4 regions of the Pseudoalteromonas issachenkonii genome follow, and region 3 is predicted to be linked to each of the others. Evidence: predicted binding sites of a transcription regulator. Region 3 holds the regulator's gene; each other region holds the start of a gene.
What was found. The regulator sigma-54, encoded in region 3, starts transcription at its own class of promoters, with help from an activator protein. The targets are predictions, from matches to a motif close to GTTGGCACGNNNNTNGNNT.

Region 1: the regulator sigma-54 is predicted to act here: its motif matches at 2,230-2,248, upstream of PISS_RS06855 (EF-hand domain-containing protein).
Region 2: the regulator sigma-54 is predicted to act here: its motif matches at 1,807-1,825, upstream of PISS_RS11560 (flagellar basal body rod protein FlgF).
Region 4: the regulator sigma-54 is predicted to act here: its motif matches at 1,851-1,869, upstream of dps (DNA starvation/stationary phase protection protein Dps).

The regions. Positions count from the first base shown of each region.
Region 1 covers NZ_CP011030.1:1,480,706-1,484,893, forward strand. Annotated here, with positions in the region: gene PISS_RS06840 (energy-coupling factor ABC transporter permease) at 1-601, opposite strand, end outside; gene xthA (exodeoxyribonuclease III) at 607-1,413, opposite strand; gene PISS_RS06850 (hypothetical protein) at 1,654-2,085, shown strand; gene PISS_RS06855 (EF-hand domain-containing protein) at 2,287-2,808, shown strand; gene scpB (SMC-Scp complex subunit ScpB) at 2,960-3,550, shown strand; gene rluB (23S rRNA pseudouridine(2605) synthase RluB) at 3,547-4,188, shown strand, end outside.
Region 2 covers NZ_CP011030.1:2,486,468-2,490,655, reverse strand. Annotated here, with positions in the region: gene PISS_RS11570 (flagellar hook assembly protein FlgD) at 1-346, shown strand, start outside; gene flgE (flagellar hook protein FlgE) at 405-1,727, shown strand; gene PISS_RS11560 (flagellar basal body rod protein FlgF) at 1,861-2,604, shown strand; gene flgG (flagellar basal-body rod protein FlgG) at 2,626-3,414, shown strand; gene flgH (flagellar basal body L-ring protein FlgH) at 3,429-4,112, shown strand; gene PISS_RS11545 (flagellar basal body P-ring protein FlgI) at 4,125-4,188, shown strand, end outside.
Region 3 covers NZ_CP011030.1:461,647-465,834, forward strand. Annotated here, with positions in the region: gene ptsN (PTS IIA-like nitrogen regulatory protein PtsN) at 1-423, opposite strand, end outside; gene hpf (ribosome hibernation promoting factor) at 428-715, opposite strand; gene PISS_RS02110 (RNA polymerase factor sigma-54) at 742-2,241, opposite strand; gene lptB (LPS export ABC transporter ATP-binding protein) at 2,576-3,301, opposite strand; gene lptA (lipopolysaccharide transport periplasmic protein LptA) at 3,298-3,837, opposite strand; gene lptC (LPS export ABC transporter periplasmic protein LptC) at 3,827-4,188, opposite strand, start outside.
Region 4 covers NZ_CP011030.1:2,736,287-2,740,474, reverse strand. Annotated here, with positions in the region: gene PISS_RS12705 (SulP family inorganic anion transporter) at 1-1,054, opposite strand, end outside; gene dps (DNA starvation/stationary phase protection protein Dps) at 1,240-1,764, opposite strand; gene corA (magnesium/cobalt transporter CorA) at 2,113-3,069, shown strand; gene PISS_RS12690 (DUF2237 family protein) at 3,103-3,465, opposite strand; gene PISS_RS12685 (CBS domain-containing protein) at 3,631-4,050, opposite strand.

The DNA of each region.
Region 1 (4,188 bases), 1.0 Mb from region 3:
GGCGATAGGTGATCATAACAGTTATTGCCATACCGTTTAGCATTGCTTCAGGAAACGCTAAAATAGGACTGAGATAAATGTAGTTTTCTGTTAGCTGATGCCAATTATATTCGCCAATTGCGTAATAAAAAACACCCCCGAGTATAATGTTAACGCAAGCAACGACACCAGCCGTTAAAAAGCTACAAACAAATATATAGATAAAAAAGTGCCGCGCTAAGTAGTGGTAACAAAGCATAAATACAAAGTAGCTTAATAATACTGGAATAAACGCACTTATTAGTAATTTTACCGCAATCAGCTCGAATGCTATTTGTCCAAAAGCAGTTAGCAGAGCTGTTGCTAATACACAACTTAAAATAGCCAGACGCCAGCCTAAAATCAGCGTAACAGCAGTAATGCCCAATATATGAAGATCAAGACCAGGTAAAATACCGGCTTTTATACGCCATAGTAAAGCGAGCACCAGCGCGCAGGCAAACACACCGGTTTGCCTTGCTGGCGTATTAAATAAATTGGCGTATGTTGATTTATTAACACTTAAAAAGCCAATAACAATAACACCAATCCACAGTAATGCCTGTAATTGCACGCTTAGCATAATCGTTAATTAAACTCAGACCAAATAGGCGCATGATCTGAAGGCTTGTCGATAGCACGTAATTCGTAATCTATACCGGTGTCGATACAGCGAGCTGCTAAGTCATGCGTTGCCAGAACCACATCAATCCTTAGTCCACGATTATCAACAAAACCCTTAGAGCGGTAGTCAAACCACGAGTATTGATCGTTAGTTTCTGGGTTTTGCTCTCTAAAGGTGTCTTTAAAGCCCCAGTTTAATAACGTTGCTAGCCATTCACGCTCAACGGGTTGAAATGAACATTTTCCGGTTTTTAACCAGCGTTTTGCGTTTACCTCACCAATACCAATATCTAAATCGGTTGGAGAGATATTAATATCGCCCATTACAATTACATCTTGATCAGGCGTGTAATGACTATTTAGGTGAGTCATTAAGTCTTGATAAAATTGACGTTTATAAGGGAATTTAGTTTCGTGGTTGATATTATCGCCTTGCGGGAAGTAGCCATTCATGACATGCAGGTCACGGCCATTTTCTTGCTCTACGGTAACGCTGATCATTCGCTTTTGCGACTCATCTGTGTCGGTGGAAAAGCCTTTTAATACCGACTTAGGCTCTTTTTTGCATAACATTGCCACACCGTAATGCGCTTTTTGTCCATGAAAATAAACGTGATAACCCATTTTTTGTACATCGTCTAGCGGAAATGCTTCATCGTGCACTTTTATCTCTTGAAGACCAATAATATCTGGCTGGTGTTTATCAATAATAGCTTGTAACTGATGTAGGCGAGCACGCAGGCCATTGATATTAAAAGAAATCACTTTCATAAAGTTTACCTTCAAATTTATTTTCATTGTTAGCTAAATTGTATCAGTATTTGGAGCGACATAACATGACTGAAACGAGAAAATAGCTGCACAAATGTTGATCAATTTTTGCTTAATGTTTAAACATTGTAAATGCAATATTAAATAATAAAATAAATAAAATATTCAATTGATATGTTAAAAGTTGTCTATATAATGCGCAAAAATCGTTTGTTTAACTCGTTCAAATAGGACTACCTGATGAAAACTCAATTACTTTTAGCCGCCTCTCTTTTTGTTTCTGTAACTGCTACTGCGCAAAGCAATACGTATTACAGCCAAGACAACAAATTAGAGTCTAACTTATGTGTAGTAAGCGCCAATGAGGGGTTTTCGGCTGCTCGTAAAATGGCAGCAAAGCACGGTGTATATTTATCGCGTTATTCAAAAAGTATCCTATGTAACGGTCAAGACATCCGTGACATTGCAAAAAAAGAAGCAGCAACGCAATCAGTTGTGTCTAAAGTAGAAGTATTTGCAAAAGATTCACACCAAGAAACACAGTTATGTATGACTGCATTAAAGCAAGGCTTACAACCAGTACGTAAGCAAATTGGTAACTTAAATTCATTAAAGTGTAATGGCCAAAGCGTTACTGATTTTGTTAAGCGTTACCAAAACGCTGCAATCTAAATTACCGTATTAGATATAAATAGCTCGGTTATTACCGAGCTTTTTTTTTGCAAAAATTACCAGAGTAGCTTGCAAAAATTGCATTATTAAATATCGTAATAGAAGTTGTTCTTGGTTAATTGTTTGATTTTAATGGTTTATTTTTTTGGCATCGTATTTGTATTACTAGATTTGAAATTTATTAATACAAGGATACGTCTGATGAAAAAATTAACGATAGCTTCTACTGTTTTAGCCGCATTGAGTTTAGCCGCTTGTTCTTCAAATCAAGGTTTAGAAAAAATCGACAGTGATTTTGCAAGCTTAGATAACGACAGCGATGGCTTTATTTCTAAAACAGAAGCCGACGATGATAGTATTTGGCAGCACTTTTCAAATATAGATACAAATATGGATAATCAAATAAGCCGTAATGAATATGATGCTTATATGCAGCTAAATGCTGGGAAAGTTGCTACAGATAGTGAAGTGAGTGAGTCTGCATTTAAGGCTGATATTGCGAAGTTTGATAAAATAGAAAATGACTTTAAAAGCTTAGATAATGATAGCAACGGCTTTATTTCAGTTTCTGAAGCTGACGATGATGATATTTCAAATCATTTTGGTTACATGGACAGCAATAAAGATAAACGAGTAAGTAAAAAAGAGTTTAATAGCTATATCAAAAAGCATGGTGATTCTGTTGCAGAGGACGATGCACTTGAGCAATTTAAAAATAGCTAAATTACATTATTAAATACACTTGATACCAAGCCAGTGTTTTTCACTGGCTTTTTTATACCTATAAAATGTTATTTTATTAATATGTTTTCCTAGTTTGCCGTTGTTCTGTCATAATAGATGGCTGTGTGTTTTTATTAACTTTAGAGTGATTATGGTTGGTCGGCGAATTAGTGATGAACAATTAATTGAAATCATTGAAGCGGCGATTTTTGTGGCAGGCAAACCCGTATCAAAACGTCATCTTAAGGACACGGTTTTAAACGACTTAGCAATTTCTATGGCGCGCATTAATGATGCTGTAGAGGCCATTCAAGTTCACTATCAGACGCGTGGAATACGTTTAGTTGAAGTAGGCAGTGGCTATCGTTTTCAAGCGTGCAGTAGTTTAAGCCCATGGTTGAGTAATTTATGGCAAGAACGTGCCCCTAAATACTCGAGAGCTTTACTCGAAACCCTGTCGTTAATTGCATACAAGCAACCCATTACCCGTGGTGAAATTGAGCAAGTGCGGGGTGTAGCAACTGGCTCAAATATTATTAAAACTCTGCTTGAAAGAGAGTGGATTAAAGTAGTTGGGCATAAAGAAGTACCCGGTAAACCGGCACTTTATGCAACGACTAAACAATTTTTAGATTATTTTTCGATAACGGGACTTCATGATTTACCCGCATTGCCAGAGCAACAGCAAAGTAAAATTACCCAGTTATTAAGTGATCCTTCTGTGAGAGAACCATCCGAATGAGTATACAAGGTGAAAAGTTACAAAAAGTCCTAGCCCGTGCAGGTGTAGGCTCACGCCGTGAAATGGAAAAATACATTGATGCAAATCGTGTGAGTGTAAATGGTAAAGTAGCTAAGTTAGGCGACAGGGTTGAAGAAACCGATTTAATTCGTGTTGACGGCCATACCGTTAAAATAGAAGAAAAAGCAGACAGAATTTGTCGTGTAATTATGTATAACAAACCAGAAGGCGAGTTAAGTACGCGTAAAGACCCTGAAGGCCGTAGAACCGTTTTTGACCGCTTACCTCGTATTGATGGCGATCGCTGGATAGCAGTAGGCCGATTAGACGTGAATACCTCAGGCCTAATGCTGTTTACCAATGACGGTGAATTGGCAAACCGCTTAATGCACCCAAGCTATGAAGTTGAACGCGAATATTCAGCACGTGTATTTGGTGAAGTCACTGACGAAACAATGAAAAACTTACTGCGTGGCGTAGAACTTGAAGATGGCCCCGCAAAGTTCACTGGTATCAAGCCTATGGGCGGTGAAGGTATTAATCGTTGGTATAATGTAACGCTTAACGAAGGTCGTAACCGTGAAGTGCGTCGTTTATGGCAATCACAAGATGTGGAAGTATCACGTCTTATTCGTATT
Region 2 (4,188 bases), 1.4 Mb from region 3:
TGAGTCGGGTGAGGTAAAGGGAGCGATTGTTGCTGAAAAGCCGGTAGACAATTTAACGCTTCGTATTGAAGATGCATCAGGGCAATTAGTTAAAACTATTGATTTAGGCACGCAGCCTGCAGGTGCGGTTCGCTTTGCATGGGATGGTAAAAACGAAGCGGGTGAACGACTTCCTCCTGGTGAATACAATGTTAAAGCTGAAGGCAGTACGGATGGCGAATTCTCTAGCTTACCAATTGCCTCATTCAAAAATATTGAGAGTGTTAATATTAATGGCTCAAGCGGCATTATTATTAATACCAAAGAAGGTGCGGTTAGGCTGACTGATGTCGCAGAAATCGCGTAATAGATTTTATGTATTTTTTAGCCAATAGGCTAAATATTTTTTAGGTTAGAGGTTAATTATGAGCTTCAATATTGCATTAACAGGCCTTGCTGCCGCACAAAAAGATTTAGATGTTACCGCCAATAATATTGCCAACGTAAATACCACGGGCTTTAAAGAGTCTCGCGCTGAATTTGCTGATGTGTACGCATCATCAGTATTTAGCGCCGGTAAAACGAAAAATGGTGATGGTGTACAAACCACTATGGTTGCCCAGCAGTTTCATCAGGGCTCGCTGCAGTTTACTAATAATTCACTGGATTTAGCGATCACAGGTGAGGGGTATTTTGCTACCAGTCAAGACTTAGGCGCACAAGACTTTACCTACACGCGTGCGGGTGCATTTAAGCTTAATAAAGATAACTTTGTTGTAGATGCTAAAGGTAATTTTTTACAAAGCTTCCCAGTTGATGAAGTTAGTGGTGATACGACCTCTGTAAGTCTTAGTACTTCATCTGCTTTACAAATACCAGATTCTTCGGGCTCTCCGCGCTCTACTTCAAACGTTTATACATCATTTAACGTCGATTCTCGAGAAGATGTAATAGCTGTCCCTTTTGATGCAACAGACAGTACTACTTATAACTCTTCGACATCGACCACAATGTATGACTCACTTGGTGAGCCACATGTTCTACAATTCTTTTTTGTAAAAACAGCGCCTAATGAATGGCAAGTACATGGTACGCTTGATAAAACTCCCTTTGATGCAACTGGTGCCGCGACAGCAACACCAAGCCCGCTAAGTACCTTTGGGTTTGATGCTAGCGGTTTGCCTGCAACGACTAATGGTGCTCCAAATGTTGGTCCAACCTTTACTGATGTTAATTTAACCGGAGCTAATTTATCGGGTATTTTATCTAATGGCGCCCAATTTGATGATATTGCGATTAATTGGCGCGATGAGGCCGGTACTGCAAATAGAACGCCTACTCAATATGCGAGTCGCTTTGAGGTGAAAGCACTAGAGCAAGATGGTGCGACAGTAGGTCGCTTAGCGGGTATTGATATTGGTACAGATGGAAAAGTTGTTGCATCTTACAGTAATGGTGATTCAACTTACTTAGGTCAAGTTGCCATGGTGCGCTTTTCAAACTCACAAGGTTTGCAGCAAGTAGGTGACACTTCATGGAAAAAAAGTTTGACCTCGGGGGAACCAATTGCGGGTGAGCCAGGTTCAGGCACACTAGGCAACATTAATTCGTCAGCTCTTGAGCAGTCTAACGTAAACTTAACCAATGAGCTGGTTGATTTGATTAGTGCGCAGCGTAACTTCCAAGCAAACTCTCGTGCGCTTGAGGTTAACTCAACTATTCAACAGAACATCCTTCAGATCAGATAATCATATTTTGATTTACTAAGGCTGCTTAGTGCAGCCTTTTTTATTCCTCTCCTAAAATCTTATTCACACTTAAATTTAATTTGGCACTTATATTGCATTTACTCATACATAGATTTCTTAATGAGTCGATGTTATGGATAAAATGGTCTACATAGCGGCATCTGGCGCTAAACAAAGCATGCAAGGGCTTGCTCTTAAAGCCAATAATTTGGCAAATGCGAATACCACTGGGTTTAAATCTGATTTTGCGCAAGCACGGTCAATGCAGGCTTTCGGTGAAGGTTTGCCGACTCGTGTTTTTGCTATGCAGGAGCGCCCAGGATCAAACATGACATCGGGCGGTGTTGTTGAAACAGGTCGCAGCCTTGATATTGCTATGAGTGATAACGCATGGCTGAGTGTTCAGGATGCCTCTGGTAATGAAGCCTATACAAAAGTGGGTTCGTTAAATATAACGGCTGAAGGAATGTTGACTACCAGCGACGGTCGTCAAGTTATTGGCGAAGGTGGGCCAGTCATATTACCTGTACCGATTGAAAAAATTGAATTTAGCAAAGATGGCACTATTCAAGTTCGCCCTCAAGGTGCACCGGCTAACTTTTTAGAAGAAGTTGATCGGCTAAAAGTAGTTGATGCAAACAACGCTACACTCGAGAAGGGTAACGATGGCTTATTTAGAGCTAAACCAGGCCAAATAGTCGAAACATCAGCCAATGTACAAGTATTAGGTGGCACATTAGAAAAATCGAATGTAAATCCTGTGCATGAAATGGTCGATATGATCAGTCATCAACGCCAATTTGAATTACAAGTAAAACTGATGAAAACAGCTGAAGAGATTGACGAACGTCAAGAACAGCTGATGCGCATCGTTTAACTATAACGTGAGGATATTATTATGAATCCAGCATTATGGATAAGTAAAACAGGGCTTGACGCTCAACAAACAGATATATCGGTTATATCAAATAACTTAGCGAATGCCAGTACAGTGGGTTACAAAAAAAGCCGCGCTATTTTTGAAGACTTACTCTACCAAAATATTAATCAACCAGGCGGTCGCTCATCGCAAGACACCGAAATGCCGTCAGGCTTAATGCTGGGCGCGGGTACGAAAGTGGTCGCTAATCAGAAAAACTTTTCCCAAGGTAACATGCTCACCACTGAAAATTCATTAGATTGGATGATTTCTGGTCCTGGATTTTTTGAGGTTTTACAGCCTGATGGCAATATTGCCTATTCGCGTAACGGCCAGTTTACCACCGACGGTGAGGGGCGAGTTGTAACTTCGGGTGCCGGTTACGTTGTTCAGCCTGAAATGAATGTGCCTGATGATGCACAGTCAATCACCGTATCTCAAGATGGTGAAGTGTCAGTTCGAATTAAAGGTCAAGCCGAAAACGTGGTTATTGGTCAAATTACTATTAGTGATTTTATCAATCCGTCGGGCCTTGAGCCTATAGGGCAAAACCTTTATACCGAAACTGCAGTAAGTGGTGCACCTGTTCAAGGTAACCCGGGGGTTGAGGGCTTAGGTACAATTATTCAAGGTTCACTTGAAACATCAAATGTAAATGTGACCGAAGAGTTGGTTAATTTGATTGAAACTCAGCGAGTTTACGAAATGAACTCAAAGGTAATTTCAGCGGTTGATGAAATGATGAGCTACATCAATCAACAATTATAGTCTTGGGGGATTGTATGCGTAATATCATGTTATTTGCAGTAGGGACTTTACTGTTAAGCGGTTGTGTATCTACACAAAATAATGAAGTAGTGCAGGACGATCCCTACTATGCACCTATGTATCCTGAGCCTAATATGGAGCCAGTGGTAGCAACTGGCTCTTTATTCAGTACTCAGTTATCGAATGACTTATATGCCGATAAGAAAGCACTTAGAACAGGCGATATCATTACGGTTAAATTGCAAGAGTCAACCCAAGCCACAAAAGCGGCTAAAACAGAAACAGATAAACAAACAGATGCTAGCCTCGATCCTGTTATTGGTTTAGGTGGTTTACCGGTTAATATTGGTGGCGATAGTATTCAATTTGGGGTTGGTAGTGATGCGTCGTTTAAAGGTGACTCAAAATCAAATCAATCAAACAGCCTAGTTGGCGATATTTCGGTTAACGTGATGCGAGTATTACCAAATGGTAATTTAGTGATTCGCGGTGAAAAATGGCTAACGCTAAATACCGGTGAAGAATTTATTCGCTTAGAGGGGTTAGTGCGTCCACAAGATGTTAATGCTGATAATACCGTTGAGTCTAATCGTATTGCGAATGCGCGTATTCAGTATTCAGGTAAGGGTCAAACTCAAGAGGCACAAAGCCCGGGTTGGTTAACGCGTTTCTTTAGTAGCTCATTGTTTCCCTTTTAGAGGACATTCAACATGAATGGTTTTAAAGTTTTTTGTTTTATGGTGCTACTAGGCTGGCAATTTACTGCCAGTGCTG
Region 3 (4,188 bases):
TTCGCTATCCGATTTGGCGGCGCGTAACTGTTTACAAAATTCTTTATCATTGAGCTTATCAGCAATCGTGGCTAGCGTCTTCAAATGCTGCTGATTATCGCCATCGGGAACAATTAACGCGACAAAAATGTCAACCGGTCGGTTATCAATCGCATCAAAATTAATAGCTGTTTCGCTCACTAAAATCAAAGCAAGGGGCTCTTGAGCACCACTCATGCGACCATGTGGAATAGCAATGCCTCGACCAATGCCTGTACTTCCAAGCTTTTCTCTTGCAGTTAATGCATTAAGAATATCTTGTTGTGTTAAATAGGGCAGCTTATTGTGAGCCAATTCACTGATAAATTCTAAAATTCTTTTTTTACTATTAAAAAGGACCGCAGCTTTACTGCAGTCCTGACAGATAAGTGAGCTTAGTTTCATAGTGTTAGTGTCGAGCAAGTTTCTCTTTGTGTTTAATTACTTGACGATCTAGCTTGTCAATGAGCGAGTCTATAGCGGCATACATATCTTGATGCTCAGTAGAGGCAAAAATCTCAGCGCCACTAACATGAACGGTTGCTTCAGCTTTTTGGTTTAGTTTTTCTACATCGAGAATAACGTGCACATTCGTTATGTGATCAGTGTGCCTCTGTAACTTCGAAAATTTACTATTTACGTAGTCTCTAAGCGAGTCGGTAATATCTACATGGCGACCAGTTAAATTCAGTTGCATAAACATTTTCCTCTTTGTTGTACGCCTTAAATCAAACTTTTACGTTGATTAGACGGGGGAATAGCTAGAGATTCGCGATATTTTGCAATGGTTCTCCTCGCTACTTTAATTCCTTGCTCTGCCAATATATCTGCAATTTTACTATCACTCAATGGTTTAGCTGAGTTTTCTGCAGCGATTAATTTTTTAATTAATGCACGTATTGCTGTTGATGAACATTCGCCACCATTTTCAGTACTTACATGGCTTGAAAAGAAATATTTAAGCTCAAAAATGCCACGTGGTGTATGCATGTATTTTTGCGTAGTAACACGCGATATAGTCGACTCATGCATTTCCACCATTTCAGCCACATCGTTAAGCACCATAGGCTTCATAGCCTCAGGACCGTGTTCAAAAAAGGCCTGTTGCTGCTGCACAATACAGTTGGTTACTTTAAGTAGCGTGTCATTTCTACTTTCTAAGCTTTTTATAAACCATTTAGCCTCTTGTAAGTGCGAGCGAATAAACTGGCTATCACCACTTGATTTAACCGTACGCGACATAGCTGCATATTGGCTATTTACTCTGATCTTAGGCATGCTATCTGGGTTTAATTCAACTACCCAACGACCTTTAACTTTTTTAACCGACACATCAGGAATAACGTATTCAGACTCTTCTCTGACAATAGTGTCTGCCGGTTTTGGGCTGAGCGTATGAATCAACGTCATGATTTCTTTAAGCTCATCTTCTTTAAGCTTTGTTTTTTTCATTAACGTGCGATAGTCACGTGCAGCAAGTAAATCAATATGATCGGTTAAGATCATTTTTGTTTCGTTTAAAAAAGGTGTGTCTTTATCAAATTGATTTAGCTGAATACACAAGCACTCTTGTAAACTACGCGCGGCTATTCCCACTGGATCAAATAGTTGAATACGCTTTAGTACCGCTTCTATTTCGTCAAGTTCAACTTCATCTTCGCCGTCGTTTTCTTGGTTAAAGCTTTCTAATATTTCTTCACAGCTAAGGGTTAGAATCCCTGAGTCGTCTACAGCTTCTACAATTGCAATAGCTATCGCTTCATCGGTAGGACTAAACGGCGTCAGTTGAAGTTGCCACATTAAATACTCATGCAGCGTTTCAGTCGAAGAGCCTTGATAAATAGATTCATCTTCTGGCATTGGGCCCGATGAAGAGGCAGGCGCAGCGCTCATATATTCATCCCAAGTAACATCCATAGCCATATCATCGCTAATAGTGTCTTTGGTCATTGCTTCGCCGCTATCTTGCTCATACTCGCTAGGTTTATCGTCAGCTGAGGCACTTAGCGTTAAGTCATCGTTATCGGCTTTTTGTTCGTTTTTACCTGCAGTGTCTTCGCTGTAATCGTGTTCTTCAACTTCAAGCAAGGGGTTGCTATCGAGCGCTTCTTGAATTTCTTGCTGGAGATCCAATGTACTGAGTTGCAATAAGCGAATTGCTTGTTGCAACTGTGGAGTCATTGTAAGTTGCTGGCCCATGCGCAGCTGTAATGATTGCCTCATGTATCTCTAACAATCCTTTTAAATTACGGTCTGTTGACCTTTACGGATTAAAATTTGTTCAAACTAGGGGCGGTTTAATTGCGGCGCGAGGTTTGTAACCTAGTGGGCTAAGTCAAAACCGAGCAACAAAGAGTAAATCGTCCCTAGGCAGAACCCGAAGGGCAGCGCCTGTTTGGCATTGATGCTGCGTTATCGCCTATTTATGGGGAATACCACACCACATAGGCTCTGCCTTGCCTAAATACCAAACAGACTGCTGCAAATTCAACCTTGAAAGGTCAACAGACCTAAGTATAATTAATCTTAGCAGATGCTTAGTGGAATAACACACATATTAGAGCTTGAACTGCTCGCCTAAATAAACATCGCGTACTGTTTTATCGTTTAATACATATTCTGGAGTGCCTGATGCAATTAACTCCCCATGAGAAACTATGTAGGCTTTTTCACAAACATCAAGAGTTTCGCGTACGTTGTGATCTGTGATCAATACGCCAATTCCTCGGTTTTTAAGATGCTCTATAATCTTTTTAATATCTAATACTGAGATAGGATCAACCCCCGCAAAGGGTTCGTCTAAAAGGATAAATTTAGGGTTTGCTGCTAACGCGCGAGCAATTTCAACGCGGCGACGTTCACCACCTGATAAAGCCATACCTTGACTATCGCGGATATGCTGAATGCTAAATTCATCAAGTAAATTATTTAAGGTATCTTCGCGTTGTTGTTTATTTAATTCTTTACGTGTTTCTAAGATAGCCATTAAGTTTTGATAAACAGTCAGCTTTCTAAAAATAGACGACTCTTGCGGTAAATAACCAATCCCTAAACGCGCTCGGCTGTGCATCGGTAATAAAGTAATATCTTTATCATCAATTGATATTTTGCCTTTATCGCTAGGCACAAGGCCTACAATCATATAAAAAGTGGTGGTTTTACCTGCACCATTAGGGCCAAGTAACCCCACAATACTGCCAGCTTCAACCTCTAGGCCAACGTTTTTTACAACTTCACGACCTTTGTAGCTTTTAGCTAATAGCTCTGCTTTTAATGTGCTCATGGTTGACCTTTATCATCTTCTTTTTTATTTTCAACAGGGACTAAAATAGTGTGTACACGGTCTGTTGAGTTTTCGTCTTTTTCTGCGCTAATTAACTGCTGCTCGATATCGTAAGTGATACTTTTAGCTGTTATTTTTTGACCTGCTTGAGCAATGCTTGCATCGCCGATTAAGGTTAAAAAACGCAGCGACACATCGTAACGCACTTCATTAGCACTGGCGCTCATTATGGTGCCATCAGCTTGTGTTTCTTCAAAATATGCAGGGCTGCCTGTGGCAATTAATAACTGTTTGTTATCGCCTAGGTCATCGCGTTTATGCACTTCTAAACGGTCAGCTGTGATACGGCGATTACCATGAATAATTTCAACATTTTTCTCAAAAATGCCTACGTTTTCTTTTAATTGACCTTCTTGCTTATCTGCACTAATTGAAATTTGATTAGCAGCGGGGGCTTCAGCAGGTTCAGCGCCATTACTGTTAAAAGCAATTAATAGTGAGGGAACAATTAAAATTTTAAATAGGTTATTGGTCATAATATAGGGTTCGCGTATGGTTAATAAGTTTAATCACCTCGGTTTTTAAATCGGCCTCAAGGCCTTTACCTGTGATTTTTAAATTAGGTCCTGTAATAACGACAGGCTGCTGTGATTGCATGGTTAATAGTTTTATATCAACATTGATGGTCTGGGCGGTGATCGTATCGATCATGGCGTTATCTACTAAGTTTTGAGCGGTTACATTACCCTCTAACACCAGTTGACGGTCGTCGTAGAGGGTGGCTTCATCGGCGTTAATACGCCATGTTTGCTGCTCGTTGTATAAAGTGAATATAGGCTTTTCAAAAAAGGTAAAACCGAGTTGTTGATACAACTCCATTTTTACCG
Region 4 (4,188 bases), 1.1 Mb from region 3:
GAATAAACTCAAGCGGCGCCGTTAAAAAAAGAGCGATAACGCCAATAATAGCGGCAGCTATAATCGAAACTAATTGGGTTTTTCCGCCAGAGTCGTCGTTTACGGCTGTGCGTGAGTCGGCACCACTAACGGCAAAGCCTTGGGATAATGCTGACGCTAAATTAGCGATGCCCAAGGCTCTAAATTCTTTATCGGCATCGATGTCGTATCCATTCTTTGCTGCAAAGCTTCGCGCTGTTAGCATCATGCTGACAAAGCTAACTATGGCTAAGTTGAGTGCCGGTACAACAAGTTCTCGAATAATACCCACGTCAAAGACTGGGGTGTTAAACATAGGCAAACCACCGGTTACTGTGCCTATGGTTTTTATTTCAAATTGCTCTAAATTAAACAACCAAACGAATACCGCACCTAGTGCAATGGCAAACATAGAGGCTGGCCATGTAGGTTTTAAGCGCTTTAACACAAAGTAAACGCCGAGGGTAAATAAAGCCATTAATAAGGTGGGAATATGAGTTTGCGATAAATACGTAGGAACGCCACCTAAACGCTCAAGCAAGTAGCGTTCATCAAAGGTAAAGCCAAATACTTTAGAAAACTGACCAACAATAATGGTAATAGCCACACCGTTTAGTAACCCCATTAAAATTGGTTTAGATAAAAAGTCGGCTAATACACCTAGCTTAAAGCGGCTGGCAATAAAGCACCAAAAACCGGTCATTGCGGTCATGGTGATCACTAATTGCCAATGTTTAAAGCTATCGCCTGCAGCAAGTGGAGTAACAACTGCAGCAATAACCGCACATGTTGCGGCATCAGGGCCAATAATAAGCTGTTTAGAGGTACCAAAAAGTGCATAAAGCATCATAGGTAATACGCAAGAATACAGGCCAACTGCAGCATTAACGCCTGTAAGTTGCGCATAAGCTATAGCAACAGGTAAAGCAACGGCTGCAACCGATAATGCCGCTCTAACATCATCTGCAAACCATTGGCGTTGATAATTAAATAAGGTGTGTAAACCTGGCATAAAGCTATATAGACGCGACAACACTTCAAATTCCCTGCTAATAATTAGGAGTCGATAGTAAGTTCTCTTTAATAATAAGTATAGTAACTAAACGTGTTAGATGCGCTAAATAGGGGGATTTCTAGTGTATTAATAAGAGGAATATAGTTTAAAAATAAAAAAGCCCAGCAAGTTACTGGGCTTTGTAAGTCAAATGACAGCTTTAAAAATTAGCTATTCAATTGACCAGTAGATGATTCTATGTGGGCGCGAACAAACCACTGATATTGCTCAAGCTCTGCAAGTTGCGCAATGATCATATCTTCAGATACCGGATCAAGCTCAGCAAGTGATTCTATGGCTTTACGGTGATCACCGTTAACGCCGTTATATACTTTGTCTAATGCGGCTAAGTGTTCAGTTACTAAGCCTTTACCTATGGCGTAATCTTCCCATGTACGACGCTCAACAATCGATTTTGGTGTGCCAACTGGGACGCCGCCTAAAGTGGCAATACGTTCTGCTATGGTGTCGGTCATTTCACGGACGGTTTCTACTTGTGGGTCTAGCATTTCATGTACGCCAATAAAGTTTGGACCTACTACATTCCAATGAATATGTTTTAAAGTTAGCTGTAAATCAATTAGCGCTACCATGCGATTTTCTAGTACAGATATTGCTTTATTTGCTGATTCGTTTTTTACACCGGGAGCGGTAAATTCAGCGACTTTATTTGCATTATTACTGTTACTCATGATTCCTCCTACTATTTCAAAAATAGTGCTCGCTTTACTCTAGTGAGTATTTAAATTGCGATAACGAACACCTCTTATATTTATAGAAGCAATCGTCATGCCGATAGTGATATAGTTTTAACTAACTGAAAAATAGCAGTTTAATTTTTATTTATAGTACTTGATAAAGCAGTAAGATTAAGTGCATATGAAAAATATGCACTTTTTTGTAAATTCTGCAAAACAGCAGTACTTTAAAGTGTTAGCGAATAGCGTGCCCTTTATAGTGGTTATAATGAAGGTATTATCATTGTTGATTAATGTCCTGTTACATATACTCAACTTAAAGATTCATTAAAGGAGAAGTGTATGTTGAGGTTTTTTTCCATCGAGCAAGGAGTGATCAAAGAGTTAGCGCCTTTACCTGATACCCCTGTTGAAGTATCCATAAAGAATGCACATTGGATTGATACTATTAATCCAACACCGCAGGAGCAAAATGCGCTTGCAAAAACGCTCAATATAACTTTTCCAGATTCGGTAGATGTAGAAGAGATTGAAACGTCGTCTAGGTGCTTTATCGATAATGAAGGTTTACATGTGCATGCATTGTTTATGTCACCTAATGAAGGGCGATTTAATACTGTAACGGTAGCTTGTTTGTTGCAAAACAATTGCTTACTTACTATTCGTGATGAGGAATTGGCTGATTTTAGACTACTGCGCTTAAGAGCGCGCAAAGGTCAGGTGGCATGCGATACAGCAAAACAATTATTAATCACTTTATTTGATCAAAAAGTTGAAAACCACGCGGATATGCTCGAAGACATGCATCATCAATTAGAGAAGCTCAGTGCTTATGTACTTGAAGAAGATAACTCAGACTTAGAAGAGGCGGTTGGTCGCATAGCTCGCTTAGAAGATGCTAATGGTAAAGTGCGTTTATGTTTAATGGATACGCGACGCAATATTTCGTTCTTAATACGCCGTATAGGCGCGCAAAATGATGAGCGCGAATCTCTTCGAGAAATTGTACTCGATATAGAAACTTTAATGTCGCACTGTACCTTTTTGTTCGACAAGGTGAACTTTTTGATGGATTCAACACAAGGCTTTATTAATATTGAACAAAATCAAATTATTAAAACCTTTTCTATTGCCTCAGTGGTTTTCTTACCGCCTACAGTAGTGGCTAGTGTGTATGGTATGAATTTTAATATAATGCCTGAGCTACAATGGGAATGGGGTTATCCATTTGCAATTGGCATTATGTTGCTGTCGGGCTTTGCCCCTTATTTATTTTTTAAACATAAAGGGTGGTTATAATACTTTAATATTGCAAGCTGAGCGCTCAAATCATTACCCGGTATATTGATGTGCTTTTAATACTTCAAGGGGAATAATATCTAGCGCTTTTTGGTTTGTTGCTTCAAGTACAACAGGAGGAGCAACGTTCGCAGCAATGGCATGGTACCAACGCACTGCGCACAAGCACCATTTGTCGCCAGCTTTTAAGCCAGCAAAATCATACAAAGGATTTGGGCTAATTAAATCGTTACCTTGCGCCTTAGAAAATTGCAAAAATTCGTCGGTCATAATGGCGCACACACTGTGATTACCAAAGTCTGAATCTGGCACATAGCAAAACCCTTCGCGAGTATAGCCGCCATTGCCACAACATAGTTGTAGGCGAGTTCCCAGTACATTTAATTGATTAGCCATATAACAAATTACCTTTTAGTGATAACTGCTGAAAAGAGCTGCTTACCATAACAGGCTGTTAGTGACTTAGCTATATATGAAGAGGCTTCTGGGTAGGTATTTGTTTATAAAAATAGCTGCGCTTTGAGTAAATTCAAAACGCAGGTTTTTTATTGTGCTATTAAGTTAAGATAATAGCGCCGCAGCTAAACGCACAAAATCAGAAGAGGTTAAAATACCTACCAGCTGACCTTGCTCGCTAACCACAGGCATACAGCCATGGCGATTCTCTACAAAAAACTTAACCACATCTGATAATGGCTGGGCTGGAGTGACACTAATAAAGTCACTCACCATAATATCTTCTACTTTTGTGAGTTTTTCTTTGCGTTGTAGTGCATTTGCGCCAAAAGTAGCCATGATCCCCATTACTTTGGCGACCATAATTTTTTGCGTAAGCATGCCAACAAATGCGCCATCTTCGTCGATAACGGGAATGTGACGAACATTTTTTTCTTTCATTAAATTATGTGCGTCGTGCAAAGTACTTTTTATATTCACTGAGAATGGGTTAGGTGTCATTAAGTCTGCAACGTTTTGACTCATGTTTATTCCTTTATAAAGCGTGTGGTATATCACATTATATTAGCGCGCTTTTTAAGCTTTGCACCTTATTGAGATCAAGGTTTTTGCAGATTTAATTCACAGGAGGGAAACAGGCATCACTTAATAAAACACCCTAAA